DNA from 3 places in the Pseudomonas sp. GW821-FHT09A09 genome. Region 3 is predicted to be linked to each of the others. Evidence: predicted binding sites of a transcription regulator. Region 3 holds the regulator's gene; each other region holds the start of a gene.
The links. The regulator FliA, encoded in region 3, starts transcription of late flagellar genes. The targets are predictions, from matches to a motif close to CTAAAGTTTNNNNNNNNNNNGCCGNTAA.
Positions count from the first base shown of each region.

Region 1: the regulator FliA is predicted to act here: its motif matches at 1,713-1,740, upstream of AC07OV_RS04335 (methyl-accepting chemotaxis protein).
Region 2: the regulator FliA is predicted to act here: its motif matches at 2,225-2,252, upstream of AC07OV_RS29265 (methyl-accepting chemotaxis protein).

Region 1 covers NZ_JBWKPU010000003.1:269,636-279,852, reverse strand. Annotated here, with positions in the region: gene AC07OV_RS04335 (methyl-accepting chemotaxis protein) at 1-1,655, opposite strand, end outside; gene AC07OV_RS04330 (aldo/keto reductase) at 1,790-2,785, opposite strand; gene AC07OV_RS04325 (LysR family transcriptional regulator) at 2,903-3,814, shown strand; gene AC07OV_RS04320 (hypothetical protein) at 3,830-3,970, opposite strand; gene AC07OV_RS04315 (hypothetical protein) at 4,157-4,351, shown strand; gene AC07OV_RS04310 (fe2+ zn2+ uptake regulation protein) at 4,353-4,733, opposite strand; gene pvdQ (bifunctional acylase PvdQ) at 4,972-7,260, shown strand; tRNA gene AC07OV_RS04300 (tRNA-Cys) at 7,473-7,546, shown strand; gene AC07OV_RS04295 (hypothetical protein) at 7,953-8,249, opposite strand; gene AC07OV_RS04290 (hypothetical protein) at 8,313-8,513, shown strand; gene AC07OV_RS04285 (acyltransferase family protein) at 8,605-10,217, opposite strand, start outside.
Region 2 covers NZ_JBWKPU010000057.1:14,115-24,331, reverse strand. Annotated here, with positions in the region: gene AC07OV_RS29280 (PLP-dependent cysteine synthase family protein) at 1-200, opposite strand, end outside; gene nhaA (Na+/H+ antiporter NhaA) at 417-1,592, shown strand; gene AC07OV_RS29270 (hypothetical protein) at 1,793-2,122, shown strand; gene AC07OV_RS29265 (methyl-accepting chemotaxis protein) at 2,338-3,960, shown strand; gene AC07OV_RS29260 (outer membrane lipoprotein) at 4,721-5,185, opposite strand; gene pdxH (pyridoxamine 5'-phosphate oxidase) at 5,450-6,097, opposite strand; gene AC07OV_RS29250 (OmpA family protein) at 6,125-7,300, opposite strand; gene AC07OV_RS29245 (serine hydrolase domain-containing protein) at 7,444-8,589, opposite strand; gene AC07OV_RS29240 (beta-galactosidase) at 8,672-10,217, opposite strand, start outside.
Region 3 covers NZ_JBWKPU010000035.1:8,662-18,878, forward strand. Annotated here, with positions in the region: gene flhA (flagellar biosynthesis protein FlhA) at 1-1,037, shown strand, start outside; gene flhF (flagellar biosynthesis GTPase FlhF) at 1,050-2,366, shown strand; gene fleN (flagellar synthesis regulator FleN) at 2,473-3,306, shown strand; gene fliA (RNA polymerase sigma factor FliA) at 3,303-4,043, shown strand; gene AC07OV_RS24650 (chemotaxis response regulator CheY) at 4,211-4,585, shown strand; gene AC07OV_RS24655 (protein phosphatase CheZ) at 4,604-5,392, shown strand; gene AC07OV_RS24660 (chemotaxis protein CheA) at 5,404-7,608, shown strand; gene AC07OV_RS24665 (protein-glutamate methylesterase/protein-glutamine glutaminase) at 7,657-8,787, shown strand; gene AC07OV_RS24670 (flagellar motor protein) at 8,787-9,527, shown strand; gene motD (flagellar motor protein MotD) at 9,670-10,217, shown strand, end outside.

The sequences.
Region 1 (10,217 bases), on a different contig from region 3:
ATTTCGTTGATCTGCGAGGTGCTGGCCTGGGTGCGTGCCGCCAGGGCGCGTACTTCGTCGGCTACCACCGCAAACCCACGGCCTTGCTCGCCGGCACGTGCCGCTTCGATGGCGGCGTTGAGCGCCAACAGGTTGGTCTGGCCGGCAATCGCGCCGATCACGCCGAGGGTTTCGGTGATGCGTGCAGCGTCCTGGCGCATGTTTTCCACGGTGTGGGTGGCGCTGGAGACTTCGCCGATCAACGCGCTGACGCTGGTGGAGGCTTCACCCACCACCACGCGGGAACGGTCGGCGTGCTCGTTGGCGCGCTGGGTGAAGGCGGCGGTTTCGGCGGCATTTTGCGCCACGGTCTCGGCGGTGGAGCTCATTTCGGTGATGGCGGTGACGGTCTGGTCGGTTTCCGAGGCATGACGCACCAGGATCCGGTTGGTCTGCGCCGAGACCTGTTGCAACTGCTCCAGGCCCGACGACATGGCGCCCGTGGCCTGGGTCACTTCGCCGATCATGTTTTGCAGGTAGACGATAAAGCGGTTGACTGAATGGCCGATGGCGCCCAACTCGTCTTCCGCACGAATGGTGATACGCCGTGTCAGGTCCGCATCACCGGCCGACAGCGCGTCAATGTTGGTCTTCAGCGACTTCATGCGCTGCACCAGTTGACGAATCGCGTACACCGCGAGGAGCACCAGCAGCAACACCATCGGAATTTGCAGCAGGGCTAGGGTGCCGAGGACATCGTCGCGCTGGGCGGTGATCAACGAGGTGGGCAGGGCAGTGGCAAGGAACCACGGGGTGCCTTCGATGGGGCGCAGGTAGAAGGTGCTGGCCATGTCGCCGTTGTCGAACTCACTGCGTTGCAGCCCCTGGTCACGATGGGCAAGGGCTTTGCTGACCTGCGCGGCAAACGCCGAACTGCCGGCCAGTTCGCTGATGTTTTTCAACACCACCGGGCCATTGATGCGCGAGCTGTTGCTGATGATCTTGCCGTCGCCTTCGACGATGAGCATCTGGCCGCCGATGTCTTTTTCCTTGCTGGCCACCAGTTCATTGAAGAAACCCAGGGTCACGTCGATGGTGGCCACACCGTAGGCCGCACCGTCGCGCTGGATCGCCATGGCGCAGTTGGTGCGCGGCTCCTGGCTGGCGTCATCCTTGTAGGCAGCAGCCCAGGCACACTGGCCGCGTGGCGAGGCGAGGCCGCCTTTGTACCAGCTCTGGTCGTAGTAGTTGGGGGCGGCGTCGCTGTTCCAGAAGGTGTTCACCGTCAGCTTGCCCGAGGCATCGCGGTGCCAGAACGTGCTGTGCTTGTTGCGCCCCGGGGTGCGCTGGTTTGGCAATGGCCAGATGCCGCCGCCGAAGACTTTCAGCTCGCCATACTGGTCTACCAGGCCCGGCAGGACCTTGTCGATGGCATCGCTGTCGAGCAGAGGAATGGTTTGGGTGATGCTGCGTTGCTGGGCTTGAACCTTGTTCAATTCGCCCTTGATCTGTTCGGCCACCTCGGCGATGCGGTTGAGCACCACCTGTTCTTCGGTGTGGCGCAGCGTGGGCGCGACCAACTGGCCGATACCCACTACGGTCAACACGAATAACACCAGGACGAACAGCACCAGAAACAGGGTATAGCGGGCTTGGATGGAGCGCAGTGGGGGCATGGGGTCGTCCTTACGAAGCGTTTATGACCGACGTGGCTTTGTTAGAGCTTCGTAGGGCTATCGGCTTGGCAGGGCGGAGCTTTAGGTACGATCGTACAAGAAAGTGCGGGCGCCGTTGACCGGCGCCCCACGGGTCAGATATCCAGCATCGCCATGACCGCTTCGGGGTAGCGCAGGCCCGCGGTAGCGTTGGCGGGGAAGATCGTTTCGAGCGCCGCCAACTCAGCCGGGTTGAGGCGGATGGACTCGGCGGCTACGTTTTCTTCCAGGTATTTGCGTTGCTTGGTCCCGGGGATCGGAAGGATGAATTCGCCCTGGGCCAGCACCCACGCCAACGCGAGTTGCCCGGCTGTCACGCCTTTATCGGCGGCCAGTGCCTCGACCTGTTTCACCAGCAACAGGTTCTTTGCAAAGTTCTCGCCCTGGAAGCGCGGGCTGAGGCGGCGGTAGTCATCGGCGGCAAAGTCGTCCGGGCTTTTCAGGGCGCCGGTCAGGAAGCCCCGGCCGAGTGGGCTGTAAGGCACAAAGGCGATGCCCAGGCGTTGGCAGGCGGCGAGGCAGCCGTTTTCCTGCTGGTCGCGGCTCCACAGCGAGAACTCGCTTTGCAGGGCGCTGATGGGGTGCACTTTATGCGCTCGCTCCAGAGTGGCGGCGGACGCTTCGCTCAGGCCCAGGTAGCGCACTTTGCCTTGTTTCACCAACTCGGCCATGGCGCCGACGGTTTCTTCGATGGCCACTTCCGGGTCGATACGGTGCTGGTAATAAAGGTCGAGCGTCTCGATGCCAAGGCGGCGCAGGGTGCCGTCGATTGCATTACGGATGTACTCGGGTCGGCCATTCACGCCGCGCAGTGCCGGGTTGGCCGGGTCGCGCACGATGCCGAACTTGCTGGCCAGGAACACCTGGTCACGCTTTCCGGCGATGGCCTGGCCGATCAGTTGCTCGTTGGTGTGGGGGCCGTAGATGTCGGCGGTATCGAGAAAATTGACCCCCAGTTCCAGGGCGCGGTGCAGGGTGGCGGTGGCCTCTTGGGTGTCGGCGCCGGTGGTGTAGAAGTCGGTCATGCCCATGCAGCCGAGGCCGATGGCGCTGACGTGGGGACCGTTTGTTCCGAGTTGACGAGTGTGCATGGGTACAGCTCCTGGGTGAGTAGGCGCCCATTGTCATCCTCGACAAAACTGCGATAAACCGGCTAAAAGCACTATCACTGTTTGTAATTTCTAAATAATCGCCCCGGGAGCTTGCCTTTGGACCGATTCAACGCCATGCGTGTGTTTACCCGAATTGTCGAGTTGGGCGGGTTTGCCAAGGCGGCCGACAGCCTGCAGTTGCCGCGTGCCTCGGTGACCATCCTGATCAAGCAGTTGGAAGCGCACTTGGGCGTGCAATTGCTGCAACGCACCACGCGCCAGGTCAGTCCTACGCCGGATGGCGCCGCTTACTACCAGCGCTGCGTGCAATTGCTGACGGACCTGGAAGAAACCGAGGCGGTATTTTCCACCCATCGCCAGAACCCACGGGGCACTCTGAGTATTGATATGCCATCGGGGATTGGGCGGCTGATCGTGATTCCCGCATTGCCGATGTTTACGGCGCGCTACCCGCAGATCGAGCTGGAAATCGGCCTCAACGACCGCCCCGTGGATCTGATTCGCGAAGGTGTCGATTGCGTGCTGCGCGGGGGCCTGGCCCTGGATGAGTCGCTGGTGGCACGGCCCTTGGCGATGATGGACCAGTTGACCCTGGCCAGTCCTGGCTACCTTGAGCGTTTTGGCGTGCCCGAGACACTGGAAGCATTGGCCGGGCACCAGATGGTCGAGTACGTCTCTAGCGCCAGTGGCAAACGTTTTGGCCTGGAGTTTCAGGTGGGTGCTGAATTACGCGAGGTCAATTTGGCCAAGCAGGTGGCGGTGAACAGCTCTGACGGCTACTTCTGTGCCTGCGAGGCCGGGTTCGGCCTGATCCAGGCGCCGCATTATCACGCGATGCGGCAATTGGCGGCTGGCACATTGGTGGAGGTACTGCCCCAGTTGCCGGTGCCGAAGATGGCACTCACCGCCCTGTACCCGCCGCATCGGCAATTGTCACAGCGGGTCAGGGTGTTTGTGGATTGGTTGGTGGAGCTATGCGCTCAGCCCGGCACTGGGTTGCGACGCTAAATCGCTGTCAGTGGATCAGCGACGTTCGTAACCGTGACCGCCGTCATCGTAACGGTGGTCATGCCAGCCGCCACCGCCGCCATGTGGGAAGAAGAAGCAGCCGCTCATGCTCAGCATGATCAGCAATGGAATCAGCAGTGTGATTCGACGCAACATTTGAAAATCCTCAAGGGTACACACAAGGTCAGTCAGGCAAGCTCAATCAGGCTTGGAACAAGCCAAAGTTTTACATCGCCTGTAACATAGGACCCTGCCGACCCCCGTCCATCCCCGTAACCGGGTATGTGCTTGGCATGTTCGGCGATACAAAGTGGATACATCTATCAGGTTCAGGAACCCGTCATGACTCAAAAGCAGCGTTTGAAATATTCGATTCTGATTGCCCTGTCGGTACTGGCGATCATGTTTGGCCTGTCCTACCTGCAGAACACCGGCGTGATCAGCGAGAAAACCTTCCAGTACATCGCCATTGCCGTGGCGGTGATCGTGGTGGTGATCAACGGCATCATGCGCCGCAAGGTCAAGCCGCACTTCTGATTCAGGCGCGACCTTCCAGTACTTTGGCAGCCTCTTCATGGAGGCTGTAGCTTTTATCGGCATTGAGGGTGATCACGCCCTCGCTGCACAGGCGCTTGAGCACTTCGCGCACGCTGAGAAACGACAGCGGAATGCCCAGTTCCAGCAAATGGCTGTGCACGCCGCGCACCCCCAGGGTGCGCTGGTTGTCGGCAGCGGTGAGCAGGGCGTCGATGACCTTCAGCCGAATCAGGCTGGTGCGCAAACCGAAACACTTGAGCAAATGGCGAATCCGCTGGTTGCCTTGCTGTTCAGGCGCTTTGCCGAACGCGTGTGTGCCGTTGCCAAAGTTGGCATCGGCGGTCGGTGAATGTCCGTCCGTGGGCAGTTGCGAGTTGTACATGCAAAAAACTCCTTATCAGAGCCTGATCAGGAAAATGATGGCGCTCTTATTAAGTAAGACGTATGAGCGACAGAAATCATGAAGTCCCGGATGTAGAAATTTTGTCGGTATCCGGTTTGTGACCTTGTGGTTGCCCTAAATAAACGTGCCCGTCCGCTAAATTATTCCCGGTGCATTGCGTCCTTACGGTGGGGTAGTTGCCCCTTGTGAGGGTGTTCAATTTGACGGTGGAGTCGGCGTGATTATTTCCAATGGGTTGTCCAGGGCGTGCATGGCAGGGGTGTTGCTGGGGTTGAGCTTCGCTGCGTCGGCACGCGAGCCGGTGGTACAGGCATCGGCGGATATCCGTCGCACCACATTCGGCGTACCACACATTCGCGCCAACGATGAACGTGGTCTGGGCTACGGCATCGGTTACGCGTATGCCCAGGACAACCTGTGCCTGCTGGCCAATGAAGTGGTCACGGTGAACGGCGAACGCGCCCGTTACTTCGGCCCCGATCAGGCAACCCTGGAGGAGCGCAACAACCTCGCCAGCGACGTGTTTTTCACCTGGCTCAATACCCCACAGGCGGTCGCGACCTTTTGGAATGCGCAAACCCCGCAGATGCAGCAGCGCATGCAAGGCTACGTCGCGGGCTACAACCGTTACCTGAAAGAGCAGGGCGCGCCGGTGCAGTGCCAGGCGGCGTGGGTGCGGCCACTGGTTGTTGAAGACCTGGTGAAACTGACCCGTCGGCTGCTGGTGGAAGGCGGTGTCGGGCAGTTCGCCGAGGCCCTGGTGGGCGCGACGCCACCCCAGGCGACTGCCGGCGTGACAGTCGACGGCAAAGCCTTCGCACTGGCCGCTGCCAATCAGCAGCGTTTTACCCTCGACCGTGGCAGTAACGCGGTTGCGGTGGGCCGAGACCGTTCCTTCAATGGCCGGGGCATGCTGCTGGCCAACCCGCATTTCCCTTGGGTGGGCGGCATGCGCTTTTATGAAATGCACCTGACCATCCCGGGCCAACTGGATGTCATGGGCGCCGCGTTGCCAGGTTTGCCGGTGATCAATATCGGCTTCAACCAGCATGTGGCGTGGACGCATACCGTCGACACTTCCAAGCACTTCACCCTGTACCGCTTGACCCTCGACCCCAAGGATTCCACCCGCTACCTGCTGGACGGCAAATCCATCCCGCTGGATAAAAACCCGGTCACCGTGCAGGTCAAGCAGCCCGACGGCAGCCTCAAAACGCAAGCCCATACGGTCTACAGCTCGCAGTTCGGCCCGGTGGTGCAATGGCCGGGCAAGCTCGATTGGAACAACCACTACGCGTTCAGCCTGCGCGACGCCAACCTCGGCAATGACCGCGTGCTGCAACAGTGGTACGCCATGAACCGCGCGACCAGCCTCAAGGAACTGCAAACCTCGGTGCACACCCTGCAAGGCATCCCGTGGGTCAACACCCTGGCGGCTGATGACCAGGGCCAGAGCCTGTACATGAACCTGTCGGTGGTGCCCAACGTCAGCGCCGCCAAGTTGGCGCAGTGCAGTGACCCGCGTGCCGGCCTGCAACTGATCCTGCTCGACGGCGCCCACAGCGCCTGCGCCTGGGATGTCGACCCGCGTGCGGCCCAGCCCGGTATCTTTCCGGCTGACCAACTGCCGCAACTGGAGCGCACCGACTACGTGCAGCATTCCAATGACTCGGCATGGTTGGCCAATCCCAAGGCGCCGCTGACCGGGTTCTCGCCGGTGATCAGCCAGGACCACATCGGCCTCGGCCCGCGTGCACGCTTCGCCTTGCAACGCCTGCAATCCCTGGAATCGCAGCCCATCACCGTGGCCGCGCTGCAACACATGGTGATGGACAACGAGGTGTACCTCGCCAGCCAGGTCATGCCTGACCTGCTCGCGTTCTGCGCCAAACGCCTGGGCGCTGATGCAGTGGCCCTGCAACCGCTGTGCACCAGCCTCAAGGACTGGGACCAACGCGCCAACCTCGACAGCGGCCTGGGCCTGGTGCACTTCATCAACCTGGTACAGCACCTGCAGCAAATCCCCGATGCCTGGCGCGTAGCCTTCGACCCGGCCCAACCGCTGACCACACCACGCGGCCTGGCCATCGACCGCCCAGTTGTAGCCAACGCCTTGCGCGAGGCCATGCGGGCCTCGACCGCCGAAGTGGCCAAAAATGGCCTGACCGCCAACAGCCGCTGGGGCGACGTGCAGGTCAGCGGCCAAACGCCCATCCACGGCGGCCCGCAAGAACTGGGCATCTACAACGCCATGCAAACCGTCCCCCGCGCCGACGGCAAGCGCGAAGTCGTCAGCGGCAGCAGCTACCTGCAAATCGTCACCTTCGACGACAAGGGCCCCAACGCCCTCGGCGTACTGGCGTTCTCACTGTCCAGCGACCCTGCATCGAAATACGCGAAGGATCAAACCCAGGTTTTCTCCGAGAAAAAGCTGCGCCCGCTGCCGTTTACCGAGGCCCAGATCAAGGCCGACCCGCAGTACCAGGAACAGGTCATCAAGGAGTAGGGTGGCCACGCAACCCCTTGATGTCCCTACGAAATATTTTTGAAATCAAGGGGTTGCACGCATTGGCAAATACGTACATAATGGCGCCCATCGAACGCAACGAAGCATTAAAAACTTCAATGTATTCAATGAGTTAGAGTAGAGGCAGGGTTTTACAGCCCACTCAAGTTTTTATGCGGTGAGTGCCGGTAACCAGGGCATTGATCGTTTGAGGCCGAGTAGCAAAATGGTTATGCAGCGGATTGCAAATCCGCCTACGCCGGTTCGATTCCGACCTCGGCCTCCACTCTTAAAAACCCCGTAGATTAACGTCTGCGGGGTTTTTTATTGCCTGCAATTGAAGAACCGTTCCGCAACTATTGGCATGTGTTCCGCAACTCCCTGGGATTTTGGTCGCATCTAGGGAGCGGAGCGGCACCTGGTCATGTGGTGGGGATTTTCACTCCACCTGGCCACCCATCTGCATTTTACTTGACCAGCACAGTCCAACTTCGATCCAGAATAGTGGGACAGGTCAGACAGGGCACCAGAAGCGATAGCCGATTGAATGCGTTGTCCCTGCGTTGCGCCATGGCATTAAAACTCCCTTGCTGCCACCGGAATCGACCTGTAAAAAGTACCCATCTTCGATAGGTGCGACCGCAAGCAGCGGGACTCACCACCACACTGAACCCGGTCATTGCGCCGGGTTTTTATTTTTCAGGATTCTTCCTCTCCAGAGATTCACGCAGGTGGCACTTTAGGAATGCGCCCGTTGCCAATAAGACCAACACGCCTATCGCAGCCACGTTCAGTGTCAGGATTCGAAACAGAGTCATTGGCTCAGTGCTGCTGCACAACAGGTAGAGGCTGTGTGCATGGCTAATAACTAAAACTGCAAGACCGCACCAGGTAGCGAAAACTTTCAAGTCAATCAGCCGCTGGCCGCTAATCGAGAAATAAGTGAGAACGCCGGAAACGATGGCTGTGGCAACAGTAAATTTTTCCATTTAACACCATTAATTAATTAATTAATTAATTGAGTTGAGGACCCGAGATTAACGCTCGCGCTTTTGCTGACAGCCTGCGCGGAGCGGCAGACGGCCTTGCCGCTCGACTCGCAGCCAGTCAAACCAGCAGCCATTCCTGCACTGCCGCCGCAAGCGCGGCAGCTTCCCGTGCCGTCCTGGTGCTTACCGACGTGCTCAAGCGCTCTGATGCGAGATCGGGCGATCTGGCAGGATATGCTGATCAAAGCCGGAGCAGGGGAGTGACGTGCGAGCAAGCCTTTGACGGCGTAGTGAAGGCCACCAGCAGCAGACCTTGATTCGACCGGGATGCATTAATAGCATCCCAGGGCTTGGCTTATCTGCTGGACTCTAGAGCCTTGGCAAACATGGGGACAAGATAGGATGCGCCGTGCTCACTCAGATGATCGTCATCATAATAAATAGGAAGACCGCCCTTGGATCCCTTGCACCACTTCTCATCGCAGAAGTAAGGGATAGGGTCTAATATTTTTATTCCGCATTGTTCAACTGCTGTATCTTGAGCTTTCCGTGCAAGTTTTTGCCTTTGTGTATATTCATCAACTGATAGCATTACTTCTGGGTCTCGGCCTAGAAGTAAGGATTTCCCCATGGATTTAGGGACGAGAACGTGCATTTCTGGAATTGGGCGGACCATAAAGACTTGTCTTGTTTTGGATAGCCTGCAAGCTGTGTTGACAATTCCGTCTGTTAGTTCTTTGTTGAATTCTTCAGTTCTTGTATCTGATCTTTTGCTAATGTAGTAGCTAGGCTTTGTTATTTCGGCTTCAAGCCCTGCCTCTGTTGGGCCAACAATATAAAGGGACAGCCTATTCATTATGATTATCGGCGCTTTGCGATCCAGATTTTCCTGCTCGCTCACGGCCCAAGAAACAAAATCGCCGCATCGGTAGCCATCAATCTTGTCATTATGGATTCCTTCAATTGTGGGGCATTCACTTAGGCTCCAATCGAGCACATATAAATCTTTAGACGGCAAAGACTTTTCGACTGCGCGCATTATTGATGCCGAGTGACTGTCACCTATGACAATAGCCCCTAGCTGTTTGTCTCCGCCGTATCTGCATTGCGGTACGGGCTTCGCGCCATCCGCGAAGCATTCTGAGAATCTAGGGTTTTTATCTGCTGATTCGTTGAAGACACTATCAATATATGGATCAATCCTGTTTTTTATCCCCTTGTTAAGCCATATGAAAAGCGTAGGGACGGCTACTAGCAAAGATGCTGTCAACAGTATGGTGGTGACATTTTTATTTGATTTGCTAGCTATTTTATTTGTCAAGAATCTTTCTATAGTGGCATGCGATATGAAACCGAGTAAGAAAGATATCAGTAAGCCTACGATGATGGCGGCGGGCTCGCTCTGTAGTTCAAGATACCTAATGAATACAATGACCGGCCAATGCCACAGGTAGAGTGAGTAAGAAAGATTCCCAGTCAGCTGAAGAATGGGTGTGGATGACAGTGGCGAGCTATGCATGGATGATATGATGACCATCGCAGCTCCAGCAGATGGAACTAAGGCTCTCCAGCCCGGCCATGAACTTGATTGGTCAAACATAAATATTGAAGCTGCAATTAGTGAAAAACCTAAAAGCTCTAGTGATTTTCGTAAGTTAACTGACAGTGTTCTCGGATCGAAAAAGAAAATTATTCCGCCAAGCAACATCTCCCAAGCTCTTGTTGGTAGCATATAAAACGATGCGGCTTGCTTGATGGGAGTTAGGTATATGCACAGGGCTAGTGAAAAAATTAGTCCTGCAGCGGACGATAAAAATATTGCCCGCCTGTTGCTTTGCAGCTTCCAGATTATGCTCAGGGCTATTGGTAGTATTAAATAAAACTGCCATTCTGCGGAAAGAGACCAAGTATGAAGTAGCCAGTTATATTTTGAGTCTTCAAAGAAGTAGCCGGTCTCTCTCCAGAATT
Region 2 (10,217 bases), on a different contig from region 3:
CACAGCGCATACAGAAACAGCGAGCGGGCCAGCCGATGCTTGAGGCTGCCGGTGGGGTGGCTGGACTCATCCTTGAAGTACAACTCGATACCCGGCAACCCCGGCAATGGCAAAGGGATCAGATGCGTGTCGGCGCTACGCTGAAAGTCCGCTTCAATAATGCGAATGGCTTCGCGGGCCCAGGTACGTTGGTCGCTCATAAGGTGAGTCTCTAAGGATTTCATCCACAATCTTAGGGGGTTTCCTACACTGCACACAGATACAGTGACGACTCAATTGGACACACAATTGCTAGGCTTTGGCGCAACGCCTCCCCGGGCCATCGCTTATAACAAATAAGAATATAACTTTTGTTTTAACAACTAACGGTACGGGTTAGGGTACCCACCTATTGAACCTGGATTGGAGAGCATCCCGTGCCTCTGCGTAGCACTTTCACCCGTTTCTTCCAGCTGGAAGCCGCCAGCGGTCTGTTGTTGATCGCTGCTGCCGCCCTGGCGCTGATCATCAACAACTCTCCGTTGTCGCACCTCTACAACGCCTTCCTCGACGTACCGGTGGTGGCCCAGGTGGGCGCCCTGAAAATCGCCAAGCCCGCCCTGCTGTGGATCAACGACGGCCTGATGGCGTTGTTCTTCCTGCTGATCGGCCTGGAGGTCAAACGCGAGCTGCTCGACGGTCACCTGTCCAAGCCTTCGCAAGTGGTGCTGCCCGGTGCCGCAGCCATCGGCGGCATGGTGGTGCCGGCGCTGATCTACTGGGCACTGAACAAAGGCAACTCGGCCGCCCTGGCCGGCTGGGCGATCCCCATGGCCACGGACATCGCGTTCGCCCTGGGCGTACTGGCCCTGCTGGGCAAGCGCGTGCCGGTATCGCTGAAACTGTTCCTGATGACCCTGGCCATCATCGATGACCTGGGCGCGATCATCGTCATTGCCCTGTTCTATTCCACTGACCTGTCCGGCGCCTCCCTCGCCGGCGCGGCGGCGTGCCTGATTGCCTTGATCGCGATGAATCGCCTTGGTGTGATCAAGCTCGGCCCGTATCTGATCATCGGCCTGATCCTGTGGGTCTGCGTGCTCAAGAGTGGCGTGCACGCCACGCTGGCCGGCGTAACCCTGGCATTCTGCATCCCGATGCGCACCAAGAATGCCGAGCCTTCGCCGTTGTTGACCCTTGAACACGCCCTGCACCCCTGGGTGGCCTATGGCATCCTGCCGCTGTTCGCTTTTGCCAATGCCGGCGTCTCCCTGACCGGCGTCAGCCTGGACAGCTTCACCCACCACGTACCGATGGGCATCGCCGCCGGCCTGCTGATCGGCAAGACCGTCGGCGTGTTCGGCCTCACCTGGATAGCCGTGAAAACCGGCCTCTCCGCCCTGCCCTCGGGCGCCAACTGGGGCCAGGTCTTCGGCGTGGCGATCCTGTGTGGTATCGGCTTCACCATGAGCCTGTTCGTCGGCTCCCTGGCGTTTGTGCCGGGTGTCAGTGAGTTCGCCGGGGAAGACCGTATGGGCATCCTGACCGGTTCTATCCTGGCAGCGTGCATTGGGTATGCGGTCACGGCGATGGCGAGTCGCAAGAAAGCTTGAGCCTGCTCAGGAGCCGGACATCCGGCTCCTGAATTCCTCCAATTCCTTCCTGTCCCCCGGACGCGACCTACATCCCGACTTTTCTGGTTGCCATAACGTCATGAGCCCGACTAACCCGTCGGGCTTCGTTATCTAGCAAACACAATTCAGCCAAGCCCCATGGCCTGAAAACGGAAGAGTTCCAGGGAGGAAAAATAAAGATGCGATATCACGATCCAGATTTGGAACACGATGAGGCAGTACGTTATCTAGCAACATCGGACGTGAATAAAGTGACAGAAGCCCTGATATCCATTGGGCTTAATGAGCTGAATGGAGAGTGGGCGGAGCACACTTGCCTCCAGTTCATCGACCATCCTGACGATAGCTTTTCGGCAGCGGCTATCGTAGCGATCGGTCACATAGCACGTCGATTCGGCGCGGTAGACATGGCGAAAATCACACCAGCGTTCGAACGAGCAAGACGCAGATCCCCCTCGTTGTCGGCTGCAGTGAATAACGCCATGGACGACATAGAAATGTTCACCTGAGGCCCAAAACACCTCACACAAGAAACCTCAACCGCTCACCCGGTTGAGGTTTTTCTTTTTCCGCCCCCCAACATGAAACTTGCCCTCCCGCCCCCGCGCACCCTAAAGACTTCACGCTCACCGCCGACTAGCTGGTGTGGTGCCACGACTGTCCTGGCCCAGGACGCCCGCCCGCCCCTGCTCCTCAACGCGTTTTCAGCCCGAGCGTAAACCCCATGTTCCTGAGAAATATAAGAATCGCAGCCAGAGCCTTCATCGGCTTCGCCGCCATTGCGTCACTGAGTGTGTTTCTCGGCCTGTTTGCGCTCAAGCAGATCGGCGAAGTCCAGTCCCAGGCGGCCGACATCCAGAACAATTGGATGCAGCGCGTCAGGATCCTGGCCTTGGCCAACGCATCGCTCGACCGTTTCCGCCTGGGTGAAATGGCGCACATCCTGTCGTCCAGCGATGCCGACATGCAGACCTACGAAGACAAGTCCGCAGGTCGCCTCAAGGCGGTCAAGGAGCAGTTGACCCAGTACGCGGCGCTGTTGCGTACACCAGAGGAAAAATCACGGCTCGAGGTGTTCAACCAGAGCCTTGAGGCGTATGCGAAAAACCATACCGAAATGCTCAAGCGCTCGCGCTCAGGCGACAAGGCTGGTGCGCGGGACTTTCTCAACAGCATTCGAGAAAGCTATGAGCAGATGACCAAGAACTTCGACCAACTGATCGACCTTGCCAACAAGGGCGCAGAACAGGCCGGCATGACGTCCGTCGGCGCTTACCAGCATGCGGTGAGCGGTATCACGCTCGTGATCCTGTTGGTGAGTGGTGGCACGGTGCTGGTGGCCTGGTTGCTGACGCGCAGCATCACCGGCCCGATCAACGAAGCGGTGCAGGTGGCCGAGACCATTGCCAAGGGCGACCTGACCCAACCGATCACCCCCACGGGCAACGACGAAGCCACGCGTTTGCTCAGGGCCCAGGAGGTCATGCGCAACAACCTGGTGCAGACCCTGAGGCAGATTACCGGTTCGTCCAGCCAGCTGGCGGCGGCAGCCGAAGAGCTCAATGCCGTCACTGCCGAAGGTAGCCGTGACCTGCAGCAGCAACATGGCGAAATCGAACAGGCCGCCACTGCCGTCACCGAGATGACCACGGCGATCGAGGAAGTGGCGAGAAATGCGGCGTCCACCTCCGACCTGTCCCAGGAGTCGCGAAGCATTGCCTTGAAAGGCCAGCAGCGCATGGTCGAAGCGCTGAACGCAATCCAGGCGCTGACCCGTGGTGTTGAACTCAGCTCGGGCCAAGTGGGCGGCCTTGCCGAGCAGGCCAAGGGGATCGGCAAGGTCCTCGACGTGATCCGCACGATTGCCGAGCAAACCAACCTGCTGGCGCTGAACGCTGCCATCGAAGCCGCGCGCGCGGGCGATGCAGGCCGTGGGTTTGCCGTGGTGGCCGATGAGGTGCGCGCCCTGGCCCACCGCACCGCCCAGTCGACCCAGGAAATCGAACAGATGATCGGCAGCATCCAGACCAACACCGCCAGCACCGTCAACACCATGCTCGACAGCAGCACCATGACCGAGCAAACCCTGGCGCTGGCCGAACTGGCGCAGAAAGCGCTGGCAGATATCCTGGCGGCCAACGATGAGATCAATGACCGCAACCTGGTCATCACCACGGCAGCGGCTGAGCAAGCTGATGTGGCCCGGGCGGTTGACCGCAACTTGCTGAACATTCAGCAGTTGTCGGTTCAATCTGCGCAAGGCTCGACCCAAACGACGGCTGCGTCGCAGTCCCTGGCAAGCCTGGCCCATGAGTTGAACACCTTGGTGAAGCACTTCCAGATCTGAGGACAGCCTGAGAAACCAAAAAGCCGTCTCGGTTTAAACCGAGACGGCTCCACTTCTTAGACCTTAAAGGTCATCGAAGCTGTCCCGCAGGAACACCCACACGTGGTACACACGCAAGGCGTTCACTACGAGGTTCCACGTACGTCGTGCAAACTTCGACATACTCGGCCCTCCTGATGTTGGACCTTACCTCCAGCGTACTTACCGGAACATGCGCGCCTTCGGATGCTGTCATCGCGTCCTTTGAGGTGGCTGGGTTGATGGGCCACCCGCATCAATCCGGCACGGATTACTAGCCCGTGGCGGTTGGTCCGAAAACTTCGGCGTTGACCCGGTCAATCTGCAAAGTGACAAACGTGGAACGGCGTTGATACTAACGGGGCGCAGAGCCAAAGGTGTGACCAAGCGCTGTTGAATGCAGTGAATTGCGCTTAAAGTTTATTACCGTCTTTTGCAGAAAAATCCGGCAAAGGAAATCTCATAAATCATGCTCACCTCCCCTCGATGAGCCTTGCGTAACACTTTAAGCAGCATTAGTATCTCGCCCATGTCATCGCGTCCTGTGAGTATGCAAGCCCAACCAGAACTGGGATTGCAATAAAGAACCGCCCTACTAAGGCGGTTTTTTATTGCCTGCATTTTTAGTCCATACGAAAGCGCTTTCACTTCAACTCTAATGCTCAGCCAACCTTGCCCCACGTAATAAAAAAAACCCCAACCAGTCACCTGGTTGGGGGTTTTGTGTTTCTACAACCGACGCTTAGCGAGTCACGCGGCTGGTGCCGTTAACGGTCATGATGCGAACGCGGTCACCAATGCGGAAGATCTCGTTCTCTTCAACCGCTTGCACGTAGGCGCGCATGCTGCCGTCGTCTTCGCGAACGGTGATTTCAACGCCTTGGGTGCGGGTCAGGCCTTCTTCGGTGGCCGAGCCCAGCAGGCCGCCAGCGACGGCGCCGATCACGGCAGTGACAATGCTGCCACGACCGCCGCCGATGGCGCTGCCGCCAACGCCGCCGATGACTGCGCCAGCAGCGCCGCCGATTGGGGTCTTGGTGCCTTCGATTTTCACCGGACGCAGGGATTCAATGGTACCCATGCGAACGGTCTGTACACGACGCGCTTCGTCACGGGAGTACGAGTCGCCGGTCAGACTCGAGGCGCAGCCACCCAACAGCAACGACAGGGTGGTAAAGCAGGCAACTAGTAAAACGGACTTACGCATAGCATCAACTCCAAAGGACAGGTATTCATTAGACGCTGCGGCTTGGCGCCTGTCACGGCAAGCACGGCAGAAAATTGCTTTCATTCAGCCCTAGTACAGACTGCCCTTACCAGAAAACTCGACGAACGGTAGTACTCTCCTTGTACCAAGAAGTGTCACGCATACGCTTGCCGGTGGAGTTGTCCGCAATCAACAACCCGAAGCCTCTTGATAGAGACGCCGGGCCTGCGGACATTATTCAGGTGAGGTGACGAAAGGTGAGGCTCAGGGCGCCAGGCGCTCGCGTGTCCACTCGCCCGCTTGCAGGCGATAGTTCAGGCGGTCATGCAGGCGGCTGGCGCGGCCTTGCCAGAACTCGATGCGCTCAGGCAGCAAACGGTAGCCGCCCCAATGCTCGGGGCAATCGGGCTGGGTATCACTGAAACGCTGCTCGGTTGCCTTGAGCAAGTCCTGCAGTTCTTCACGGTCACGGATGACCTTGCTCTGCGGCGACGCCCAGGCCCCCAGGCGGCTGCCCAAGGGACGCACCTGGTAATACGCGTCCGACTCTTCAGGCGTGACCTTGACCACCCGCCCCTCGATACGCACCTGGCGCTCCAGGGTCGGCCAGAAGAAAGTCATGGCCGCGAAGGGCCGTGCCGCGAGCTGTTCACCCTTGGCACTCTGATAGTTGGTGAAGAAGGTAAAGCCCTGCGCATCCAGCCCCTTGAGCAACAGGATGCGACAGTGCGGGCGACCTTCGGGGTCGACCGTCGCCAGGGTCATGGCATTGGCTTCCACCGGTGGCTGCTCGGTTTTCACCGCATCGGCAAACCACTGGTGGAACAACGCAAACGGTTCATCCGGGGCCTGGGCCTCGCTCAAACCGTCCCGTGTGTAGTCACGGCGCATATCAGCCAGTGCCTGGGTCATGCGACTTTATCCTTGTGCTTCAACAGATCAGTTTTTCGCCTGGTCGTTCGCAGCCGGTGCAGCAGCCTTGGCTGGAGCCGGTTTCTTCGCGGCGGGTTTGGCCGGCGCTTTTTTGGCGGCAGGCTTGGCAGCGGCTTTCTTGGCCGGAGCCTTTTTCGCGGGAGCCGCTTTCTTCGCAGCGGGAGCCGGAACCGGCGCTGGCGCCGTTTGTACCGCGACCATTTCAGCCACTGGCGGTTTGCCCGAGCTGTATTTGTTCAGCAGGGCAAGCATCGTAGTGCGCTGGGTGAACAGGATTTCCATGCGACGGTTCAGTGCGCGGCCCTGGGTGCTGTCGTTGGCCGCACGCGGCATCAGGTCACCCATGCCACGCAGCATCAGGCGATCCTGCTTCAAGCCGCTAAGGCTGAAAATCGACGCGATGGACTGCGCACGCTCCTTGGTCAGGGCTTGACTCACCGGCTCCGCGCCATTGGTGTCGACGTGACCCAGAACCAGTACGGCGGTTTTCGGGTCGCCTTCAACGGCCTTGGCTACACGAGTGAACGGGCCCAGGGTCACCGGCAGCAACATCGCCGGGCGTTTCGGGTTGTAGGAACCATCCACCGGGGCGATCACGACCAGTACGTTTTCGCGGCGCTCCAATTGCAGGTTGCTGTCCTTGATGGCAGCACGCAGGCGCGGCTCGTAGTCGTCCAGCCAGGCTTGGGTGATTTTCGGATCAGGCATTGGCACGTTGGTCACATCGACCTTGGCCAGTGGCTTTGGCTTGCTTTCGAACGGCCACCACCAGTGGGTCTCGGTGTCGGTCTTGGCAACCTCCGGCGCGGCGGCTGGCGACGGCGCTGGAGTCGCAGCCTTGAGGTCGGCTTTCAGGTCAGCCTTGGCGTCGGCCGCCTTGTCGTCGGCGCTCTTGGAGGAGAACGGCCACCAGCTGGAGCCGGTATCCGCCTTGGCGACGGGGGCTGGCGCGGCGGCTGCAGGAGCCGGTGCGGCAGCGGCAGCGACAGGCGCAGCAGGCTTGGCGCCAGCAGCCGGCTTGGCATCCGGCTTGGCGTCGGTTTGGGTCACTGCGTCCTTGGTAGCAGCCTTATCAGATCCAAATGACCACCAATGCCCACCTTCGGCATCATTTTGTGGAGTTTGTGCGCAGCCAGTAATAGTGAGGCACAGCGCCAGTGCCAAGGACTTGTTCGATAACATGAGATATCCACAAAATGAGAAAAAACCAGGGGGTCTGGATGACCCGTTAAACAGACGCTTACTGAACATTAAAGTTACATCATTTCGCTCAGCGTCTTCTTATAGTTGCCTTTGTAACAAAAAAACGTGAAACAGCAAGGGGTTTACAGACAACCGGCCAATATTCCGACCAACTTCTGTGCACGTGGGTCCATAAGTACATAAGGCCCCAGTGTATTAGTCACAAAACCAAACGCTACATCATGTTCAGGGTCGGCAAAACCGACCGAACCGCCCGCCCCGGGATGGCCAAACGCACGCGGGCCAAGGCCGAAGGTGGCATTGGGCAATTGCGGTTGATCCAACATGCAGCCAAGGCCGAAACGGGTTTGGGTCAATAAGGTTTTATCCGGCCCCATACTGTGTTCGCGGGTCAATTGTTCGAGCATGTCGCTTTCCAGCAAACTACCGTCCAACAAACCGCTATAAAAACCGGCCAGGCTGCGGGCATTACCGTGACCATTTGCCGCTGGCTGCTGCATGCGCCGCCATTCGGGTTTATTAGTGCTCGTCAGAATAGACGGTGGATTGGCAAATGCCCGCGTAGTCATGGCCGTGGGCTCGCGCATCATTACTTGAAGTAACCGTTGAGCCGCCTCATCACCCATATTGCCTTTGCTGCGCGCTATATGTGCAACACGATGAAACTCTTCGTCCGCCAGCCCCACGTGGAAGTCCAGCCCCAAGGGCCGCGCCACTCGCGCCACGATGGACTCCCCCGGGCCCCGCCCGTCGGCACGGCGCAGCAATTCGCCCACCAGCCAGCCATAGGTGATGGCCTCGTAACCATGGCCTTCTCCGGGCGTCCACCACGGGGCCTCGGCCGCCAGGGTGTCGACCATCAGTTGCCAGTCGTACAGGGCTTCGGTGGGCAGCATTTCGCGGATCGCCGGCAACCCGGCCTGGTGGCAGAGCAGCTGGCGCAGGGTGATGGCCTCTTTGCCCGCCGCTGCAAACTCCGGCCAGTAGTTGGCCACGGGCGCGTCCAGTTGCAGCTTGCCTTCGGCCACCAATTGCAGGGCCGTAACGGCAGTAAAGGTCTTGGTGCAGGAGAACAGGTTGACGATGGTGTCGCTGTGCCAGGCCTCGGCCCCGTCCTTGTCGGCGGTACCGGCCCACAGGTCGACGACGGTTTCGCCACCGATCTGGATACACAACCCGGCACCACGTTCCTGTGGGTCATCGAACAACGCGGCGAATCCTTCGCGCACCGCTTCGAACTGGAGCTCGTAATGACCCTGAATCTGCACCTAAGCCCCCTCGGAAAATACCGTAAAAAGTGGCCGCCATTGTTCCAGCCCTTGTGGGTTTTGTGAACCCGTCAACGCTCAATCAATGGCCATTTCCAGAGTGCCCACCGGCATGCCCGGCGCCCTGCCCCGGGCCTTTGCCGTCATGCCCGGCCTGCTTGCCCTCGGCCTCACGCGCAGCGTTGGCCGCCTTGGCCTTTTCGGCCTCTTTGCCCAACTGGTCGACGGCCGCCAGGTTGCTCTTGCGCACGCTGTCGACAAAGCCCTGGAAAGGTACATCAGTGATCCCCACCAGACCGAAATGACCGTTCTCACCGTCCAGCAGGCGCCCCGTAACCGGCTGGTCCAGATACTGGAACCAATGCACGCCGACAATCGACGGTTCCGCCATGGCCTGCTTGAGGAAATTAGCGTACGCCGCGCCACGGTCTTCTTCCCTGGCCAGTTGCGTCACACCGCCCCAGAACGGCCCACGGTCCGCAGAGCCAAAGTTGAATTCGGTGATCAACACCGGCTTGTCCAGCACGCGCAGGGCGGCGAAGTCATAACCGTCCTGGGGTTTGAGGGTGTACATGTTGAAACTCAGCACGTCGCAGTACTGCGCGCAGGACGCCACGGCCTCCGGCGTGCTCACCGCATAACGCCCGCCCAGCAACAGTTGGTTAGGCGCATGCCATTTGAGCGAGTCGGAGATGGTCTTGAAATACGCATCGGCGAAGGTCTTCTGGAAATACTTGAAGTCAGCCTCGATTTCCGGGTGTTCGGGGTTCGGCATCGGCGGCTCGAAACCTGGGTCTTCCATCAGTTCCCAGCCTGCGAGGTGAATGCCCCAGGCTTTCGAAAGGCCTTCTTCATTGCGGTATTTGTCGCGCAATTGCTTGAGGAACGCGCGCTTGGCCGGCACGTCGGTGGTCATGCGCAATGTGCCGTAGGCCAAGGCGTAGCGCGATTTTGGATCGCCACCCGGACCGGCCCAGGCCAGCTCGTTGTCGGCGAAGTAGCCGATCAGCCACGGGTCGTCACGGTGATCGCGGGCCGCAATGGCCACGGCACGTTCGGTGGCCATGGCGAAGCGCGGGTCGAACGGGTCGGGCATGCCACCCCACCAGTCGGTGCCGGTGCTGATGCTGGCGTAATCGCCCACGATCGACAGCGGCAAGGTGTAGGGCACGCGATCAGCGGTGGCCAGGCTTTCGTCGCTCCAGTTACCCACGGTGTTGAAACCCCAGGCTTGCAGGCGGTCGAGGGTGTGGCTCACCCAGCGTTTCTGGTCGAAACCTTCGGTGCCGTAGGTGCGTTCCAGGTTGGCGCCGTAGAAGTCATACCAACGCCCGGCGCCAAAACTGCGACCCTCGCCTGCGCCGTTGCCGGTGCGGTTGTCGGCGCTGCCGTAATACTTGTCGAAGGGCTCACCGGCCTTGGGCAAGGCTGCAAACATCCACTCGCGCCCGGCGACGTAGGTCTGATTGTTATCCGGGGCGACGGTGTTGACGCCCAACGAGTAGAACGGATGGCCCAGCGGGGTTACCAGGTACCAGCGGCCGTCGCGCTTCTCGGTGCGGAAAAACCCACTGGCCTCGAACGCCGGGCCTTTGTTCCAGCCGCCGTATTGATCCAGTGAAGATTTA
Region 3 (10,217 bases):
ACGTGACCCCGATCGACATGATCGGCCTGGAAGTGGGCTACCGCCTGATTCCGCTGGTAGACCGCAACCAGGGCGGCCAACTGCTCGCGCGGATCAAGGGTGTGCGCAAGAAACTGTCGCAAGACCTGGGGTTCCTGATGCCCACTGTGCACATTCGCGACAACCTCGACCTGGCCCCGAGCGCCTACCGCCTGACCCTGATGGGCGTGATCCTCGCTGAAGCGGAGATCTACCCGGACCGCGAGTTGGCGATCAACCCCGGCCAGGTGTTTGGCTCGCTCAACGGCATAACCGCCAAAGATCCGGCTTTTGGCCTTGACGCGGTGTGGATCGAAGTCAGCCAGCGCAGCCAGGCCCAGTCCCTCGGTTATACCGTGGTAGACGCCAGTACCGTGGTCGCGACCCACCTCAACCAGATCCTCTACAAGCACTCCCACGAGCTGATCGGCCACGAAGAAGTCCAGCAATTGATGGGTTTGCTGGGCAAAGCCTCGCCAAAACTCGCCGAAGAACTGGTGCCGGGCGTGCTGTCGCTGTCGCAATTGCTCAAGGTGCTGCAGGCGCTGCTGGCCGAGCAAGTGCCGGTGCGCGACATCCGCAGCATTGCCGAGGCCATCGCCAACAATGCCGCCAAGAGTCAAGATACTGCCGCCCTGGTGGCCGCCGTGCGCGTCGGATTGTCGCGTGCAATCGTGCAAAGCATTGTAGGGATTGACTCCGAGCTGCCTGTGATCACCTTGGAACCAAGGTTGGAACAAATATTGCTCAATAGTATTCAGAAGGCAGGACAAGGCCAGGAAGAGGGCGTTCTGCTGGAGCCAAGCATGGCTGAGAAGCTGCAGCGTTCGTTGATCGAAGCCGCGCAGCGCCAGGAAATGGCAGGCCAGCCGATCATTCTGCTGGTGGCCGGCCCCGTCCGAGCGATGTTGTCGCGATTTGGGCGCCTGGCAGTACCGAATTTGCACGTTTTGGCTTATCAGGAAATTCCTGACAACAAGCAAGTGACTATCGTCGCGACAGTAGGGCCCAACGGCTGAGGGTAGTGGGTTATGCAAGTTAAGCGTTTTTTCGCCGCCGATATGCGTCAGGCCATGAAACTGGTTCGTGATGAATTGGGCGCCGACGCCGCGATTATCGGAAACCGCCGCATTGCCGGTGGTGTCGAGCTGACGGCTGCCCTGGATTACACCCCCCAGGCGCTGGCGCCGCGTGTGCCGAACATGGAACTCGAAGACGAGCTGCGCAAGACCGCTTCGCGCATTGTGTCGGCCCAGGCTGAACTGAGCATGCGTGGCGACAGCGATGCCACCACCAATCGCCAACTGTTCGCCGGCCTGCCGCTGACCGCTGCCGAGCCGCTGGTAGAGCCGACCTTCAAAGAACCACCGCGTCCTGCTGCGCCAGCCCCGGCCCCCGCAGTCGACCCGCGTGTGTTCGACTCGATGCGTTTTGAACTCAATGGCCTGCGTGAGCTGCTGGAAGTCCAGCTTGGTTCGCTGGCGTGGACCCAGCTGCAAGGCAGCAAGCCGCAACAGGCCAACCTGTGGCGCCGCCTGCAACGTATCGGCTTGTCCGGCCCGTTGTCCCGCGACCTGCTGGCCCTCACCGCCGAAGTCGAAGAGCCTCGCCAGGCCTGGCGCATGTTGCTGGCCCACCTGGCGCGCATGATCGTCACCCCGGAAATCGAGCCCCTGGAAGAGGGCGGTGTGATCGCTATGGTCGGCCCTGCCGGCATGGGCAAGACCACCACCCTGGCCAAACTGGCCGCGCGTTACGTGCTCAAGTACGGCGCGCAGAACATCGCGCTGGTGAGCATGGACAGCTACCGTATTGGTGCCCAGGAACAGCTCAAGACCCTGGGGCGTATCCTCAATGTATCGGTGACCCACGTCGACCCGGGCCAGTCCCTGGCCAATGCCCTCGACCCCCTGTTGCGCAAGCGCGTGGTGTTGATCGATACCGCTGGCCTGCAAGCCAGCGACCCGGCGTTGCGCATGCAACTGGAAAGCCTGGCCGGGCGTGGCATCAAGTCGAAGAATTACCTGGTGCTTGCAACCACCAGCCAGAAACAGGTTCTTACCGCTGCGTATCACAGCTACAAGCGCTGCGGCCTGGCCGGTTGCATCCTGACTAAACTCGATGAAACGGCGAGTCTGGGCGAGGTGTTGAGCCTGGCCATCAGCCACGAATTGCCGGTTGCCTACCTGACCGACGGGCCGCGGATCCCGGATGATCTGCATCTGCCGCGCCGTCATCAGTTGGTCAGCCGTGCAGTCAGCGTGCAAATGCAAGAAGAGCCTAGCGAGGAAGCGATGGCCGACATGTTCGCTGACCTTTACCACAACCCGGCAAAACGGGTCGGTTGAGGGCAGCATGAACACCGTGAAATGTATCTACATCGATGGTCTGCAAGCGTTTCACGCGGCCAAGCCATGTAGCCTGCGTCTAAGCAAGACAAGGTAAAGAAATAAAATGGGCAGCATGCATCCCGTACAGGTGATCGCGGTGACCGGCGGCAAAGGTGGCGTCGGGAAAACTAACGTGTCAGTGAATTTGTCCCTGGCCCTGGCAGAGCTTGGCCGTCGCGTCATGCTGCTGGATGCTGACCTGGGGTTGGCGAACGTCGACGTTCTGCTGGGGCTGACACCCAAACACACCCTCGCCGATGTGATCGAAGGCCGTTGTGAGCTGCGCGATGTGCTGCTCCAGGGCCCCGGTGGCATTCGGATCGTGCCGGCCGCCTCGGGCACCCAGAGCATGGTGCACCTGAGCCCGGCGCAGCATGCCGGCCTGATCCAGGCCTTCAGTGATATCGGCGACAACCTCGACGTGCTGGTGATCGACACCGCCGCCGGGATCGGCGAGTCCGTGGTCAGCTTCGTGCGCGCGGCGCAAGAAGTGCTGCTGGTGGTCTGCGATGAACCCACCTCGATCACCGACGCCTACGCCCTGATCAAACTGCTTAACCGTGACTACGGCATGAACCGCTTCCGCGTGCTGGCCAACATGGCCCAAAGCCCGCAGGAGGGGCGAAACCTGTTCGCCAAGTTGACCAAGGTCACGGATCGCTTCCTCGATGTCGCCTTACAATACGTCGGCGCAGTTCCTTATGACGAGTGTGTGCGCAAGGCCGTGCAAAAGCAGCGTGCGGTCTATGAAGCGTTCCCTCGTTCGAAGTGCGCACTGGCGTTCAAGGCCATTGCCCAGAAGGTCGATACCTGGCCGTTGCCCGCCAACCCGCGGGGGCATCTGGAGTTTTTCGTCGAGCGATTGGTGCATCAGACGAGCGCAGGACCCGTGCTATGACAGCGACTGGCTACAACGCGTACAAGAAGTCTGCCCGTGACAGCCAGGGCGAGTTGATCGAGCGCTACGCGCCGTTGGTCAAGCGTATCGCCTATCACCTGCTGGCACGCCTGCCGGCCAGCGTCCAGGTCGAAGACCTGATCCAGGCCGGCATGATCGGCCTGCTCGAAGTGTCGACCAAATACGACGCGAGCAAGGGTGCAAGTTTTGAGACGTATGCGGGTATCCGTATCCGTGGCGCGATGCTCGACGAAGTGCGCAAAGGCGATTGGGCACCGCGTTCGGTGCACCGCAATACGCGCATGGTCAGTGATGCAATTCGCGCAATTGAAGCAAAAACCGGTCGTGACGCTAAAGATCATGAAGTTGCGGCCGAACTCCAATTGAGTCTCGATGATTACTACGGGATTTTGAACGATACCTTGGGCAGCCGCCTGTTCAGTTTCGACGACCTGTTGCAGGACGGCGAACACGAAGGGCTGCACGAGGACGGCGCGAGTGCACATCTCGAGCCGTCGCGTGACCTGGAAGATGAACGCTTCCAGGGCGCGTTGGCGGACGCGATCGCCAATTTGCCGGAGCGTGAGCGACTGGTGTTGGCGCTGTACTACGACGAAGAGCTGAACCTCAAGGAAATCGGTGAGGTCCTGGGGGTCAGCGAGTCGCGTGTCAGCCAGCTGCATAGCCAGTGCGCAGCCCGCTTGCGGGGGCGATTGGGAGAGTGGCGAGCGCGCTGACAGGCAGTGTGGGGACACTGCAGACGCTACCGTGAAAGCCCACGCTTTCGCGGGTTCGTACCGTGGTGCCCTGGGCAGTCCTTTTTGTGTAACGCCTGTTGATTGAAATGGCGCGTCCAGGTGCTGGGCGCGTTTAAGACTGCTTGGAGGTCGAATTGGACAAGAACATGAAAATCCTCATCGTTGATGACTTCTCAACGATGCGGCGGATCATAAAAAACCTGTTGCGTGATCTTGGGTTCACAAACACGGTCGAGGCGGATGACGGCATTACGGCGATTCCGATCCTCAACAGCGGGAGCATCGACTTTCTGGTAACCGACTGGAACATGCCGGGCATGACCGGTATCGATTTGCTGCGCCACGTGCGTGCTGATGAAAAACTGCGCAGCCTGCCTGTGCTGATGGTGACCGCCGAAGCCAAGCGTGAGCAGATCATCGAAGCCGCCCAAGCCGGGGTAAACGGTTACGTGGTCAAGCCATTCACTGCGCTGGCCTTGAAAGAGAAGATCGAGAAAATCTTCGAACGCATCGGTCATTGATGCTGCCACGGGGGAGCTATGGAGCATAAAGAAACGTCACAGGGAGACTTCGAGTCGACCCTGAAAAAGCATGCTCACCAGTTGGTCGACAGCCTTGAAAAAGGCCAGTTTGGCGACGCGGTGCAGTTAATCCATGAGCTCAACCAGACCCGTGACCGCGGCCTGTACCAGGAAGTGGGCAAGCTCACGCGCGAGCTGCACAGTGCGATCGTCAATTTCCAGATTGACCCGCACATGCCCCAGGCCGAAGAGATTTCGCAAATCACCGATGCCACCGAACGCCTGTCCTACGTGGTCAGGCTGACTGAGGCGGCGGCCAACCGCACCATGGACCTGGTGGAGAACGCCACGCCCCTGGTCAATGGAATGGCCAATGAAGCCCAGGCCCTCAGCGTTGACTGGGGCCGCTTCATGCGTCGGGAAGTGGGCGCGGAAGAGTTTCGTGAATTGGCGCGTCGGGTCGACGGCTTTTTGTCGCGCAGCGAGCAGGAAAACCGCACGGTTTCCAGCAACCTCAACGACATTCTGCTGGCCCAGGATTACCAGGACCTCACCGGCCAGGTGATCAAGCGTGTGACCCAATTGGTCACCGAAGTGGAAAGCAACTTGCTCAAATTGGTGCTTATGGCAGGCCAGGTTGACCGCTTTGCCGGTATCGAACATGACCGCGCAGCGATCCTCTCGGAAAAAGATCCACAAAAACATCTCGCCAAGGGTGAAGGTCCGCAGATTCATGCCGATAAACGTGAAGACGTTGTATCGGGTCAGGATGATGTTGATGACCTGTTATCCAGTTTAGGCTTCTAAGGAGCACCCACATGAGCTTCGGCGCCGATGAAGAAATCCTTCAGGATTTCCTTGTAGAGGCCGGCGAAATTTTAGAGCAACTGTCCGAACAACTGGTCGAGCTGGAAAGCCGACCGGATGATGCGAACCTGCTCAATGCAATTTTTCGCGGTTTTCACACTGTAAAAGGGGGCGCCGGCTTCCTCCAGCTCCATGAGCTGGTGGAGTGCTGCCACATCGCCGAGAACGTGTTCGACATCCTGCGCAAGGGTGAGCGTCACGTTGACTCGGAATTGATGGACGTGATTCTCGAAGCACTGGATGCGGTCAACGGCATGTTCAGCGAAGTGCGCGACCGTGCACCGATCACTGCCGCCACTCCGGAACTGCTGGCCGCCCTGGCGCGCCTGGCAGAACCTGCCGACACCTCGGCCGCACCCGTTGCGGCTGCGGCGCCCGAGCCTGTAGTGGAAGCCGAGCCGGACGTGACGGACAGCGAGTTCGAACAGCTGCTCAATTCCCTCAGTGCCGTCAAGGCCGAGGCTGAGGCCCCGGCTGCTGCGGCGGCTGAAGTCGCAGCGCCGACCAGCGAAGACATCACCGACGCAGAGTTCGAGTCACTGCTCGACCAATTGCATGGCAAAGGCCAGTTCGCGGCTGACGCCGTGGCGCCTGCCGCCGCGCCAGAAGCGCCGGCGGCCTCCGCCAACACCGACATTACCGACGACGAATTCGAAGCGTTGCTCGACCAACTGCACGGCAAGGGCACCTTTGTGGCCGACGCCTTGCCGGAAGTCGCTGCAACCGCCGCCGCGCCTGCCGCCAGTGCCGCGCCGGCCGATGACGGGCTGATTTCCGATCACGAGTTCGAGTCCCTGCTGGACGAATTGCACGGCAAAGGCAAGTTCTCCGAAGTGGCCCCGGCCGCTGCGGTAGCAACGGCCGCACCGGTAGCTGCCAAAGCCGCCGCGCCTGCTGCCAAGCCCGCCCCGGCCCCTGCGGCCACTGCTGCACCTGCGCCTGCACGGACGGCTGCCGCGCCGGTGGCCGACAAGCCGGCCAGTGAAGCCGAAACCACCGTACGGGTTGATACCGCACGCCTGGACGACATCATGAACATGGTCGGCGAGCTGGTGCTGGTGCGTAACCGCCTGGTGCGTCTGGGCCTGAGCAGCGGCGATGAAGCCATGCAAAAGGCCGTGTCGAACCTGGACGTAGTGACCGCCGACCTGCAGACCGCCGTGATGAAAACGCGGATGCAGCCGATCAAGAAAGTCTTCGGCCGCTTCCCGCGCCTGGTCCGCGACCTGGCACGCCAGCTCAAGAAAGAGATCAACCTGGAACTGGTGGGTGAAGAAACCGACCTCGACAAGAACCTGGTCGAGGCCCTGGCCGACCCGCTGGTCCACTTGGTGCGCAACGCTGTCGACCACGGCGTGGAAACCCCGGAAGAACGCGAAGCGTCGGGCAAATCGCGCAATGGCAAGGTGATCCTGGCCGCCGAGCAAGAAGGCGACCACATCCTGTTGTCGATCACCGATGACGGCAAGGGCATGGACCCGGCGATCCTGCGCAATATCGCGGTCAAGCGTGGCGTGATGGACAAGGATGCCGCCGACCGCCTGACCGACACCGAGTGCTACAACCTGATCTTCGCCCCGGGCTTCTCGACCAAGACCGAGATCTCCGACGTGTCCGGCCGTGGCGTGGGCATGGACGTGGTGAAGACCAAGATCAGCCAGCTCAACGGCTCGATCAACATTTACTCGACCAAGGGCCAGGGCTCGAAGATCGTGATCAAGGTGCCGTTGACCTTGGCGATCATGCCGACCCTGATGGTGATGCTGGGCAACCAGGCGTTCGCCTTCCCGCTGGTCAACGTCAACGAGATCTTCCACCTCGACCTGTCGCGCACCAACGTGGTGGACGGCCAGGAAGTGGTGATCGTGCGCGACAAGGCGTTGCCACTGTTCTACCTCAAGCGCTGGCTGGTGGCATCGGCCAAGCATGAAGAGCAGCGCGAAGGCCATGTGGTGATTCTCTCCGTGGGCACCCAGCGTATCGGCTTTGTGGTCGATCAACTGGTGGGCCAGGAAGAAGTGGTCATCAAGCCTTTGGGCAAAATGCTGCAGGGAACCCCGGGCATGTCGGGTGCGACCATCACCGGTGACGGCCGGATCGCGCTGATTCTCGATGTTCCGAGCATGCTCAAGCGTTACGCCGCTCGGCGTATTTGATTCTGGTGGGGCAGGGCGGTATTGCCCGCCCCGCCTAACGGAGTGTTTATGGCAGTCAAGGTCCTGGTGGTGGACGATTCGGGTTTCTTCCGCCGCCGCGTCTCGGAAATTCTTTCCGCCGATCCAACGATCCAGGTGGTCGGCACGGCCACCAACGGCAAAGAGGCGATTGATCAAGCCATTGCGTTGAAGCCGGACGTGATCACCATGGACTACGAGATGCCGATGATGGATGGCATCACCGCAGTTCGGCACATCATGCAGCGCTGCCCGACCCCGGTGTTGATGTTCTCCTCGCTGACCCACGAAGGCGCCCGGGTGACCCTGGATGCGCTGGACGCCGGCGCGGTGGACTTCCTGCCGAAGAACTTCGAAGACATCTCGCGCAACCCCGAGAAGGTCAAGCAGATGCTGTGCGAGAAGGTGCACAGCATTTCCCGCAGTAACCGTCGCAGCCTGTTCAGCACCCCCGCGCCTGCGCCAACCCCGGCTCCCGCAGCGGCCCCGACCAGCGCGTTCGGGCGTCCTGCGCCGGCACCGGTTGCGCGTCCTGTTGCGCCTGCACCGGTGCGGGCTGCTGCGCCGGCTGCCGCTCATTCGCCTGCGCCCAAGCGCAAAGCCTACAAGTTGGTGGCCATCGGCACGTCCACGGGCGGCCCGGTTGCCCTGCAACGTGTGCTGACCCAGCTGCCGGCCAACTTTCCGGCGCCGATCGTGCTGGTGCAACACATGCCGGCCGCGTTCACCAAGGCCTTCGCCGAGCGCCTGGACAAGCTGTGCCGCATCAGCGTCAAGGAAGCCGAGGATGGCGACATCCTGCGTCCTGGCCTGGCGCTGCTGGCCCCGGGTGGCAAGCAGATGATGGTGGACGGCCGTGGCGCGATCAAAATCCTGCCGGGCGATGAGCGCCTCAACTACAAGCCTTGCGTGGATATCACCTTCGGTTCGGCAGCCAAGTCCTACGGCGACAAAGTTCTGGCGGTGGTGCTCACCGGCATGGGCGCCGACGGCCGCGAAGGCGCGCGCCTGCTCAAGCAGGGCGGCAGCGCCATTTGGGCCCAGGACGAAGCCAGCTGCGTGATCTATGGCATGCCCATGGCCATCGTCAAGGCTGACCTGGCCGATGCGGTCTACAGCCTGGACGACATCGGCAAGCATCTGGTGGAGGCCTGCCTCTGATGGATGTGTTGAGCCTGATCGGCATCATCATGGCGTTTGTCGCGATCATCGGCGGCAACTACCTCGAAGGTGGCCACCTCGGCGCCTTGGCCAACGGCCCGGCCGCGCTGATCGTGATCGGCGGCACCGTGGGCGCGGCACTGTTGCAATCGCCCCTGAGCTCGTTCAAGCGCGCCATGCAGATCTTGGTGTGGATCATCTTCCCGCCACGTGTGGACCTGCCAGGCGGCATCGACCGTGTGGTCAACTGGAGCCTCACCGCGCGCAAGGAAGGCCTGCTGGGCCTGGAAGGCGTGGCCGATGCGGAGCCCGACAGCTACGCGCGCAAAGGCCTGCAGTTGCTGGTCGACGGCGCCGAACCGGAAGCGATCCGCAGCATCCTGGAAGTGGATTTCTACACCCAGGAAAGCCGCGACATCAACGCCGCCAAGGTCTTTGAAAGCATGGGCGGCTACGCGCCGACCATCGGCATCATCGGTGCGGTGATGGGCCTGATCCACGTGATGGGCAACCTCGCCGACCCTTCGCAGCTGGGCAGCGGCATTGCCGTGGCGTTTGTCGCCACCATCTACGGTGTGGCCAGTGCCAACCTGGTGTTGTTGCCGGTGGCGAGCAAACTCAAGTCGATTGCCATGCGCCAGTCGCGTTATCGCGAGATGTTGCTGGAAGGTATTTTGTCGATTGCCGAGGGCGAGAACCCGCGCTCCATCGAATTGAAGCTTCAGGGCTTCATGGATTGATGAACATGCACCCTGTAGGAGCCGGCTTGCCGGCGAAAGTCGTCAACGATGACGCGGGTTGCCGGGCACCCTGCGGTGTGCTCGGGTTTTTCGCCGGCAAGCCGGCTCCTACAGGGGATTTGTGTTGCCGGGGGAGGTGCCTGTGAGCCGTCGCCGTCGCGAACCTGAAGAACACGTCAACCACGAGCGGTGGCTGGTGTCCTATGCGGACTTCATCACCTTGCTGTTCGCGTTTTTTGTGGTGATGTATTCCATTTCGTCGATCAACGAAGGCAAGTACAAAGTCATTTCCCAGGCGCTGATCGGTGTGTTCAACGATGCCGACCGCGCCCTCAAGCCGATCCCCATTGGTGAAGAGCGGCCCAAGACCGTGACCCCGGCCAAGCCGCTGGTCAACGACAGCGACGAAACCGCAGCCGGCGTGGGGGGCACCAGCGACCCGCTGAAAAGCATCGCCGATGACATCAGCGCCGCCTTTGGCGACCTGATCAGCTCCAACCAGATGACCGTGCGCGGCAATGAGTTGTGGGTCGAGATCGAGCTCAATTCCAGCCTGCTGTTCGCCAGTGCCGACGCGATGCCCAGCGACCAGGCGTTCACTATCATCGACAAGGTGGCGGCGATCCTCAAGCCGTTCGAAAACCCGATCCATGTGGAAGGCTTTACCGACAATTTCCCCATCAGCACCGC